One region of the Erwinia rhapontici genome, then DNA from elsewhere that is predicted to be linked to it. Evidence: predicted binding sites of a transcription regulator. Region 1 holds the regulator's gene; the other holds the start of a gene.
What was found. Region 1 encodes CRP, which controls carbon source genes, mostly activating them, when cyclic AMP is high. Its sites were predicted from a motif close to ATGTGANNNNNNTCACAT; they were not measured.
Positions count from the first base shown of each region.

Region 2: serA (phosphoglycerate dehydrogenase) is a predicted target of CRP. The motif match lies at 3,456-3,473, and genes of this name have one in related genera.

Region 1 is NZ_CP085627.1:440,357-445,462, reverse strand. Features, by position in the region: gene LJN55_RS01890 (phosphoribulokinase) at 1-454, shown strand, start outside; gene LJN55_RS01885 (amidohydrolase) at 469-1,647, opposite strand; gene LJN55_RS01880 (OsmC family protein) at 1,908-2,315, opposite strand; gene crp (cAMP-activated global transcriptional regulator CRP) at 2,685-3,317, shown strand; gene LJN55_RS01870 (YccS/YhfK family putative transporter) at 3,375-5,106, shown strand, end outside.
Region 2 is NZ_CP085627.1:937,314-942,419, reverse strand. Features, by position in the region: gene LJN55_RS04340 (YecA/YgfB family protein) at 1-484, opposite strand, end outside; gene zapA (cell division protein ZapA) at 655-984, shown strand; RNA gene ssrS (6S RNA) at 1,026-1,210, shown strand; gene LJN55_RS04325 (5-formyltetrahydrofolate cyclo-ligase) at 1,300-1,887, shown strand; gene serA (phosphoglycerate dehydrogenase) at 1,957-3,195, opposite strand; gene rpiA (ribose-5-phosphate isomerase RpiA) at 3,542-4,201, opposite strand; gene LJN55_RS04310 (LysR family transcriptional regulator ArgP) at 4,398-5,106, shown strand, end outside.

The sequences.
Region 1 (5,106 bases):
GCTGCACAACGTGGCAGACAAGGTGGACCTGCTGGTCGGCGTGGTGCCTATCGTTAACCTGGAGTGGATACAAAAACTGGTGCGCGACACGGGTGAACGCGGTCACTCGCGTGAAGCGGTCATGGATTCAGTGGTGCGTTCCATGGAGGACTACATTAACTTTATTACGCCGCAGTTCTCACGCACTCATATTAACTTCCAGCGCGTCCCCACGGTGGATACCTCTAACCCCTTTGCTGCTCGCGGCATCCCCTCTCTGGATGAAAGTTTTGTCGTCATCCACTTTCAGGGGCTGGAAGATATCGACTTCCCCTATCTTCTCTCCATGTTGCAAGGTTCGTTTATCTCGCATATCAAAACCCTGGTGGTACCAGGTGGAAAAATGGGACTGGCAATGGAGTTGATTATGGGGCCACTGGTCAAACGCCTTATCGAAGGCAAAAAAATCGGCTGACCCCATTTATCCTGTTATCGCTTCATCAGCAGGCGGTGGATAAAGCCGGTATGCAGCCTCACCCCGATTTTTAGCGCATCTTCGTCAAGGCGAAAATGGGGGTTATGCAGCCCCCGGCAGGTCCCTTTTTCCGGGTTGCCCGACCCGACCCACAGGAAACAGCCCGGCACTACCTGCTGATAGGCTGAGAAGTCCTCGCAGCCAAACATTGGATGCAGCATAACCTGCAAGGCATCATCCCCCAGCGTGGCAATCACATTATCCACTGCAATACGGCAGGCGTCCGGGTGATTAACCCCGGTGGTGTAACCCGGCGTCCATTTCAGCACGTAGCTGGCCCCTGCTCCCTGCGTCATTCCGTCCAGCTGCTGTGACATCATCTGCGGGATAGTGTTACGCGCACTCTGGCTGAGCGTGCGCAGCGTGCCGCGCAGATGCGCCGTGTCAGGGATAACGTTATAGCCGCCGTCAGCCTGAAAACTCGCGACCGTCAGTACGGCACCTTCGTTAGGGTCAAGACGACGTGAGACAATCTGCTGAAGTGCCTGCACCACTCCTGCGCCCAGCGTCACCGGGTCGATACTCTCCTGCGGCATCGCTGCGTGGGCGCCTTTTCCCTGCAGGGTCAGGTCGAAGTTATCGCTGGCAGCGCTGAAGACGCCCTCTTTCACAGCCACCTGGCCGGTAGACAGTCCCGGGAAAACATGCAGACCGAAGATCATTGATACACCATTCAATACGCCCAGCTTAATCAGCTCGCTGGCCCCGCCTGGCGGCACTTCTTCCGCATGCTGGAAAATAAAGCGCACTTTGCCGGCAAGCTTACTCTGCTGCTGGCACAACACCCATGCCGCCCCCATCAGCATTGCCGTATGCGCATCATGCCCGCAGGCATGCATCACACCGCGATTGCGCGAAGTGAAAGGTTCACTGTTCAACTCCTCAATAGGCAGCGCATCCATATCGGCCCTCAGGGCAATGCAGTCACCACTACGCGGCCCCTCAAGTTCAGCCAGTACGCTATTTGGCGTCGGGCGACTAAGTGTTAATGGGCCAAACTTTGCCAGTTCAGCGGCAACATAGTCTGCGGTGCCATGCTCGTGGAAAGAGAGTTCGGCATTCGCGTGAATATGCCGCCGCCATTGCAGCACCTTTGGTGTGACATCCTGAATCAGCGTCTCGATAGTCATCATGACTCCTGGTTAATTAAATCTGACAACGGCAGACCAGGCAGCAACAGAGAATCATGGGCAAACGCCGGACATTCAGCTGTTGTTTCGCCAGCCTGCAGCAAATTAAGAAAGGAATGTAGAACGAGGGAAATATACCGCTGATGTTATTCGCCTGCCGTGGCGTGAAATGCGGGTAGAGAGAGGAATAGCAGGATGTGTACGCTACGTTCTGTCAGCTGTGGGTAACGACAACGAACATCGTTACCCATAAGAAACCAGCTTCAGGTCAGATCTGTCACTTCATAGCTGTGCGTCATTTTCACCGCGCTCCCCAGCATAATCGCCACCGAGCAGTATTTCTCCGCAGAGAGGTCGACCGCACGTGAAACGGCTTTATCCGTTAACGCCTTGCCGCTGACAATAAAGTGCAGGTTAATATGGGTGAAAATACGCGGTGCCTCTTCACGACGTTCCGAGGTCAATTTAACTTCACAGTCGGCGACATCGTGACGGCCTTTCTGCAGTATAGACACCACATCAATCGCACTGCATCCCCCGGCAGCCATCAGCACCATCTCCATCGGGCTGGGTGCTTTATCCCCCGCGGTGCCATCCATCAAAATCTGATGGCCGGATGAGGATTCTCCCAAAAACGTCATCCCTTCAACCCACTTAACTCGTGCTTGCATCACAAAATCCTCTCATTGATTCAGTTACCGCAGAGTACGCTGCACTCACAAAAACGGCAACGTTGCCTTTTTCGAACTATGCTGAAGCGAGACAACAGAAGACAGTCTTGTAAAGCTGTGCTACAAACGAAGCTGCAATATTTTACTGGCATAACAATGCACGGTAAAAACGGGACGACAGCACGAGCCATGCTCTTAACAGAGGCCCGTATAATTTCCCTATGGGAACGCTTGAATATTTCAACGCCTGGCAGGGATACATCCCCTGATACCCAAAAATATTTCGCGCTTCAGGCCAGCGGCAACGCATCTGCAGCACGCCGAATACAGGGTATATTTAGGCACGATTACAACAGAGGATAACAGCGAATGGTTCTCGGCAAACCGCAAACAGACCCTACACTCGAATGGTTCCTGTCACATTGCCATATTCACAAATATCCATCCAAAAGCACTCTGATTCATCAGGGTGAGAAGGCGGAAACCCTCTATTACATCGTTAAAGGATCAGTAGCGGTGTTAATCAAGGATGAAGAAGGCAAAGAGATGATCCTCTCCTACCTCAATCAGGGCGACTTCATTGGCGAGCTGGGCCTCTTTGAAGAAGGTCAGGAGCGCAGTGCATGGGTACGTGCGAAAACAGCCTGTGAAGTGGCTGAAATTTCCTACAAAAAATTCCGTCAGTTGATTCAGGTGAATCCTGACATCCTGATGCGCCTGTCTTCACAGATGGCGCGTCGCCTGCAAGTCACATCAGAGAAAGTGGGTAATTTAGCTTTCCTTGATGTGACCGGACGCATTGCCCAAACGTTGTTGAATCTGGCGAAACAACCGGATGCCATGACGCACCCGGATGGGATGCAGATCAAAATCACCCGTCAGGAGATCGGCCAGATCGTCGGCTGCTCCCGCGAAACGGTGGGTCGTATTCTAAAAATGCTGGAAGATCAAAACCTGATCTCAGCACATGGTAAAACCATTGTTGTTTACGGAACACGTTAACCGGCTCTGAACCCACGGCGCGACGCCCAGTCGCGCCGTTTTTATTTGGTGTGGCTCATGTGGCGGAGAATTATCTATCACCCCGAAGTTAACTACGCACTCAGGCAAACACTGGTGCTGTGTTTACCCGTGGCGATCGGCTGGATGCTCGGCAACCTGCAAAACGGCCTGCTGTTCTCATTAGTCCCCGCCTGTTGTAACAATGCCGGTCTTGATACTCCACACAAACGCTTCTTCAAACGTCTGATCGTAGGCGGTTGCCTGTTTGCTTTCAGTAGCTTTTTGATTCAGTACGCCGGGGCAGAAGAGGTGCCACTGCCCGTGATCCTGCTGGTCATGTCACTGCTGCTTGGTGTCACCGGTGAAATCAGTCCGCTGCACGGTCGTCTGCTACCGGCATCGCTGATTGCCGCCATTTTCACCCTCAGTCTGGCCGGACGCATGCCCATGTGGCAGCCGCCGCTATTGTTCATTCTCGGTACCGTCTGGTATGGCGCGTTTAACTGGTTCTGGTTCTGGCTGTGGAAAGAGCAGCCGATGCGCGAAACCCTCAGTCTGCTCTATCATGAACTGGCTGATTACTGCGAAGCGAAATACAGTCTGCTAACCCAGTTGACCGATCCCCAAACCGCCCTGCCTCCCCTGTTGGTCCGCCAACAGAAAGCCGTCGATCTGATTAACACCTGTTACCAGCAAATGCATATGCTGGCCGCCAATCGCGACCATTATCAGCGACTGACGCGCGCATTTCAGGTCGCCCTCGATCTACAGGAACATATCGCCGTCAGCCTGCATCAGCCCGAGGAAGTACAGAAGCTGGTAGAGCAGAGCCACGCCGAGGCGGTGATCCGCTGGAATGCGCAGACCATTGCCACACGCCTGCGGGTACTGGCTGACGATATCCTCTATCACCGCTTCCCTGAACGTTTCACGATGGAAAAACCGCTTCAGGCACTGGAAAAAATATCCCGTCAGCACCCCGATAATCCGGTTGGCAACTTTTGCTATTATCACTTCAGCCGTATCGCCCGCGTGCTACGCACCCAGCACCCGTTGTACCGTCGCGACCTGATGGCGGACCGCCAGCGCCGCCTGCCGCTGTTTCCTGCGTTGAAGAGTTATCTGTCGCTGAAATCCTCTGCCCTGCGCACCGCCGCACGCTATGCAGTCATGCTGACCTTCGCCAGTTCACTGGCCCTGTTCTTCAATCTGCCGAAGCCTTACTGGATACTGATGACGGTGATGTTTGTCAGCCTCAACGGTTACAGCGCTACTCGGGTACGTATCCAGCACAGGGCGCTGGGAACGCTGGCCGGGTTGGCCATTGCCGCTGCCACGCTCGGTTTACATGCCCCGGAATCCTGGGTGCTGCTGGTGATGCTACTGATTACCCTGGTGAGCTATCTGTTTATCCGCAAGTTTTACGGCTGGGCAACCGTAGGATTCACGGTCACCGCGGTGTATACATTGCAACTGCTGTCGCTGAACGGAGCGCAGTTCCTGCTGCCGCGCTTAATGGATACACTAATGGGCTGTCTGATTGCCTTCGGCGGCATGATTTGGCTATGGCCACAGTGGCAGAGTGGATTGATGCGTCAGAATGCGCACGATGCGCTGGAGACCTATCAGGAGGCATTGCAGAAGCTGCTGGGCAGCGAACAGGATGCGGAGAAACTGGCATACCAGCGTATGCGGGTGAATCAGGCGCATAATGCGCTGTTTAACTCACTGCATCAGGCGATGCAGGAACCGGGCTTTAATTCACGCTACCTGGCCGATATGCAGCTGT
Region 2 (5,106 bases), 500 kb from region 1:
TCACCTCTTCCAGCGACTGTTCAAGCTCTTCCTGATCTTCATCTTCATCATAACCGAGCTGTGCGATAGTACGCAGATCGTCGATGGCTTCACCGGTTTCCCCTTTGACCTGACCAATTTTTGGCTGCGCCACTCCCAGACCCAGCAGGAAATGGTTCACCCAGCCGGCCAGTGCATCAGCACGGTCGAATACAGTGATGTCGTCATCTTCAGGCAGATAAAGCTGGAACAGGAAGCCTTCATCTTCCAGTGAGTTGCCGATCGCTTCGTGCATCTCCTGCAAAGGCTGCGCCAGGGTTTGTGAGAACGCCATGCCTTCGTTTGTCAGGTCGTGCACCAGCGTTTGCCAGTTGCTGTCATGGCTGCCGCCACAGATCAATCCACTGATCAGGCCATGCATTTCTGCAGGGGTCATTCCTACGCCCTGCTGCGTCAGTACTGAGGCCAGCGTGTTGTAGCCCGGCATTATGTTGGTTAGTGACATGAGTTTTGATCGTCGTTGGCTGGATAAGTTCGTGATATGCTACCACCAGGTGCCTCAACGATTCCAGAAAGGGGTTGTTTCTTATATTAGGGGTAGTTATAGTGGCGCCCCTCCCAAGCCCTTGAGCGGTAAGGGTGATTGCGGGCGCAGTAATCAGTCAGGATGGTGGCATGTCTGCACAACCGGTAGATATTCAAATTTTTGGCCGTTCATTAAGAGTAAATTGTCCGCCCGAACAGCAAGATGCGCTGAATCTGGCTGCCGAAGACCTCAATCAACGGTTGCAAGACTTAAAAGTTCGCACTAGAGTCACAAATACAGAGCAACTGGTATTCATTGCAGCACTGAACATTTGCCATGAACTCGCGCAGGAAAAAGTCAAAACCCGTGACTATGCGTCGAACATGGAACAACGAATTCGGATGCTACAACAGACCATTGAACAAGCATTGCTTGAGCAAGGTCGCATAACTGAACGTACCGGTGCGAAGTTCGAATAACACTTTAGCGTTACCTGTGATAGAGTGACGGTGAAGTAAAAAATTCTCTGAGATGTTTGCAAGCGGGCCCGTCCCCTGAGCCGATAATTAATACCAAACAGAGTGTGACGCTCTGTAACCTGTGCGCAAGCTCGGTCCGTCCGAGAAGCCTGATGGTTACGACGGCATACTCACCTTGAACCATGGGTTCAAGGGTTACAGCCTGCGGCGGCATCTCGGAGAACCTCCCTTTTTTGTTCTCCCCTCCCGATCGATTTCATTTTTCTCTAAGCTATCCGGCACGCTTCTGTACGATTTCATGGAGTCAGCCACGTGATGAACCCCACATTGATGCTTCGTCAGGATATCCGTAAGCACGTACGCAATTTGCGTCGTGAAATCAGCGATGAACAGCAGCAACTTGCCGCAGTGCAGGCGGCAGACCATGCCCTGAATTTTGCCCCGATACAGCAGGCGCAGCATATCGCACTGTTTCTTTCCGTCGATGGCGAGATCAATACCCGACCATTAATCGCCAAACTGTGGCAGCGAAAGCAGCAGGTTTACCTGCCCGTGCTTCATCCTTTCTCGACGGGTCAGTTACTGTTTCTGCGTTACGATGAGAAGACTGAACTGAAGATAAACCGCCTGCGTATTCCTGAACCGCCGCTGGATATCCGCAATCTGTTGCCGTTAAGCGAGCTGGATGTGCTGATCGTGCCACTGGTGGCGTTTGATGCCGGAGGACAACGTCTGGGGATGGGGGGCGGATTTTATGACAGGACGCTACAGAACTGGCAGCAGCACGGCTTTATGCCGATAGGGCTGGCGCATGATTGTCAGCAGGTAGACACCTTGCCGGTAGAGCAATGGGATATTCCCTTACCTGCGTTGATAACGCCTTCAAAGATCTGGCAGTGGTGAGGGGGGATCGCCGTAGGGGCGAGGCATGCCTCGCCCTGGGTCAGGCATGCCTGACCCCTACGCGGATAATTAATAAAGCAGACGTGCGCGAACGGTACCAGGAATTGCCTTCATCAGCTGCAGTGCTCTATCAGCCACATCTTGCGGCGCATCAACGTCGATGACCACGTAACCCATCTGCGGTGTCGTTTGCAGATACTGAGCGGAGATGTTGATACCCTGGTCAGCAAAGATCAGGTTGATCGCCGTCAGTACACCTGGACGGTTCTCATGGATGTGCATCAGACGGCTGGCATTCGCACCGTGCATTGGCAGCGAGGCTTCCGGGAAGTTAACCGCCGACAGTGTAGAGCCATTGTCAGAGTACTTGGCCAGTTTACCCGCGACTTCAATACCGATGTTCTCCTGAGCTTCCTGGGTCGACCCACCGATATGGGGTGTCAGGATCACGTTGTCGAACTCACACAGCGGTGAATTGAACGGATCGCTGTTGGTCGCAGGTTCTTCCGGGAAAACGTCAATCGCCGCGCCCGCCAGGTGCTTAGTGGCCAGCACGTGGCACAGCGCAGGAATATCCACCACGGTTCCGCGCGAGGCGTTGATCAGCAGTGCGCCGGGCTTCATCAGCGCCAACTCTTCCGGGCCCATCATATTCTGGGTGGACTGCGTTTCAGGCACGTGCAGGCTCACAACATCGCTCATATTCAGCAGGTCAGAGAGATGCTGTACCTGCGTGGCATTACCCAGCGGCAGTTTGCTCTCAATATCGTAGAAGAACACATGCATACCCAGGCTCTCGGCGAGCACACCCAGCTGCATACCGATATGACCGTAACCAATGATGCCCAGCTTTTTGCCGCGTGCTTCATAGGAACCCACAGCCAGTTTATGCCACTCGCCACGGTGTGCTTTCGCATTGGCCGCTGGAACACCGCGCAGCATCAGCAACAGCTCACCGATCACCAGTTCAGCTACGGATCGGGTATTGGAGAAAGGTGCGTTAAACACCGGAATACCACGCTTCGCTGCCGCATTCAGATCAACCTGGTTTGTCCCGATGCAGAAACAGCCAACGGCAACCAGTTTTTCTGCCGCAGCAAAGATCTCTTCGGTGAGGTTGGTGCGCGAACGCAGCCCGATGAAGTGCGCATCACGGATGGATTCCTTCAGTGTTTCGCTATCCAATGCGCCCTTGTGAAATTCAATGTTGGTGTAGCCCGCAGAGCGCAGATTATCAACTGCACTCTGATGAACGCCTTCCACCAGCAGGAATTTAATCTTGTCTTTCTCCAGTGATACTTTTGCCATTTCCCGACCCTATTTAGCAGACTTCAGATGTGGCTTAATCCCCATCATTGTTCCCGTTGACCAACGTAATCGCTGTCAGCTGCAATGGGAAAACCGTGGGGATATAAGATAGCCTTCTGTCAAAATAACAAAATCTACGCTGGCGGCAATACAAACGATTGCCTGGCCTCCAGCATGGCGCCCCCGACTCACAGAACATTGCGGCAGAAAATCATGGTGCAACGTGAACCTTCAGGAGGATCGCGCCTCAGGCAGCGACTATGTGACATAAGTCACTAAATTTCGCCTGCAAAAGAAAAGATGTTTTTCGCATAAAAATAACCGGCACCCGCGGGTGCCAGAGAGATCATTTCTGAATAGTTTGCACGCCGTTGGCTGTACCGATCAGCGCCACATCGGCACCACGGGCACCAAACAGACCCACAGTGACTACGCCTGGCAGCGCGTTAATTGCTGCTTCCAGCCGAATGGGGTCAATGATTTTGAGATTATGAACATCAAGAATAATGTTTCCATTGTCGGTCACCACGTTCTGGCGGTACTCCGGCTGACCACCGAGCTTCACCAGTTCGCGAGCAACGTACGAGCGCGCCATCGGGATAACTTCTACCGGCAGAGGGAAACGCCCCAGCACATCGACCTGCTTGGATGCATCCGCAATACAGATAAAGCGGTCGGCAACGGCTGCAATAATTTTCTCGCGCGTCAGCGCTGCGCCGCCGCCCTTGATCATCTGCATCTGCCCGTTAATCTCATCGGCACCGTCAACATAGACCGCCAGCTGATCGATCTCGTTAAGATCGAAGACATGGATGCCGTAGCCTTTCAGTTTGGCCGTGGAAGCTTCTGAGCTGGAGACCGCTCCTTCAATCTGATGTTTAATCGACGCCAGTGCATCAATGAAATGGGCAGCAGTCGACCCGGTGCCAACGCCAACGATAGTGCCCGGAGTGACGTAATCCAGAGCTGCCCAGCCGACAGCTTTTTTCAGTTCGTCTTGTGTCATGGTATGTTTAAAACCTGTGAGCCACTGTGTGCGCGTAGTATAAAGCAAGGCTGGGCAAAATCACCGCCCTGCAAGGGGTTTGATTGACGAGATTGGAACACACCCCACAAAGTGGTTGATTCGTAAAGTGGCGTAAGCTATACCCCCAATCTATGGCATAGTGCACAACCACACCTGAAAGAGAGTAGAACGATTAATGAAACGCCCGGATTATCGAACGCTTCAGGCGCTGGATGCAGTGATTCGCGAGCGCGGCTTTGAACGTGCCGCGCAAAAGCTCTGTATTACCCAGTCTGCGGTCTCACAGCGCATTAAGCAGCTTGAGAATATGTTTGGCCAGCCTTTGCTGGTGCGAACCGTACCGCCGCGCCCAACGGAACAGGGCCAGAAACTGCTGGCGTTATTGCACCAGGTAGAACTGCTGGAAGAAGAGTGGTTGGGTGACGATAATAGCGGCACCACGCCGTTACTGCTGTCGCTGGCGGTGAACGCCGACAGTCTCGCGACCTGGTTGCTGCCCGCGCTGAAAACCGTGCTGACTGATTCGCCAGTACGCCTGAATCTTCAGGTGGAAGATGAAACCCGCACCCAGGAACGCTTGCGTCGTGGTGAAGTGGTCGGTGCCGTCAGTATCCAGCCACAGCCGTTGCCGAGCTGTCTGGTCGATCAGCTCGGTGCGCTCGACTATCTGTTTGTCGGTTCAAAAGAGTTTGCTGCCCGCTACTTCCCAAATGGCGTGACGCGCTCTGCGCTGCTGAAAGCACCCGCCGTGGCGTTTGACCATCTGGATGATATGCATCAGGCGTTTTTACAGCAAAACTTTGATCTGTCACCGGGCAGCGTGCCCTGCCATATCGTCAACTCGTCAGAAGCTTTTGTGCAGCTGGCCCGTCAGGGAACCACCT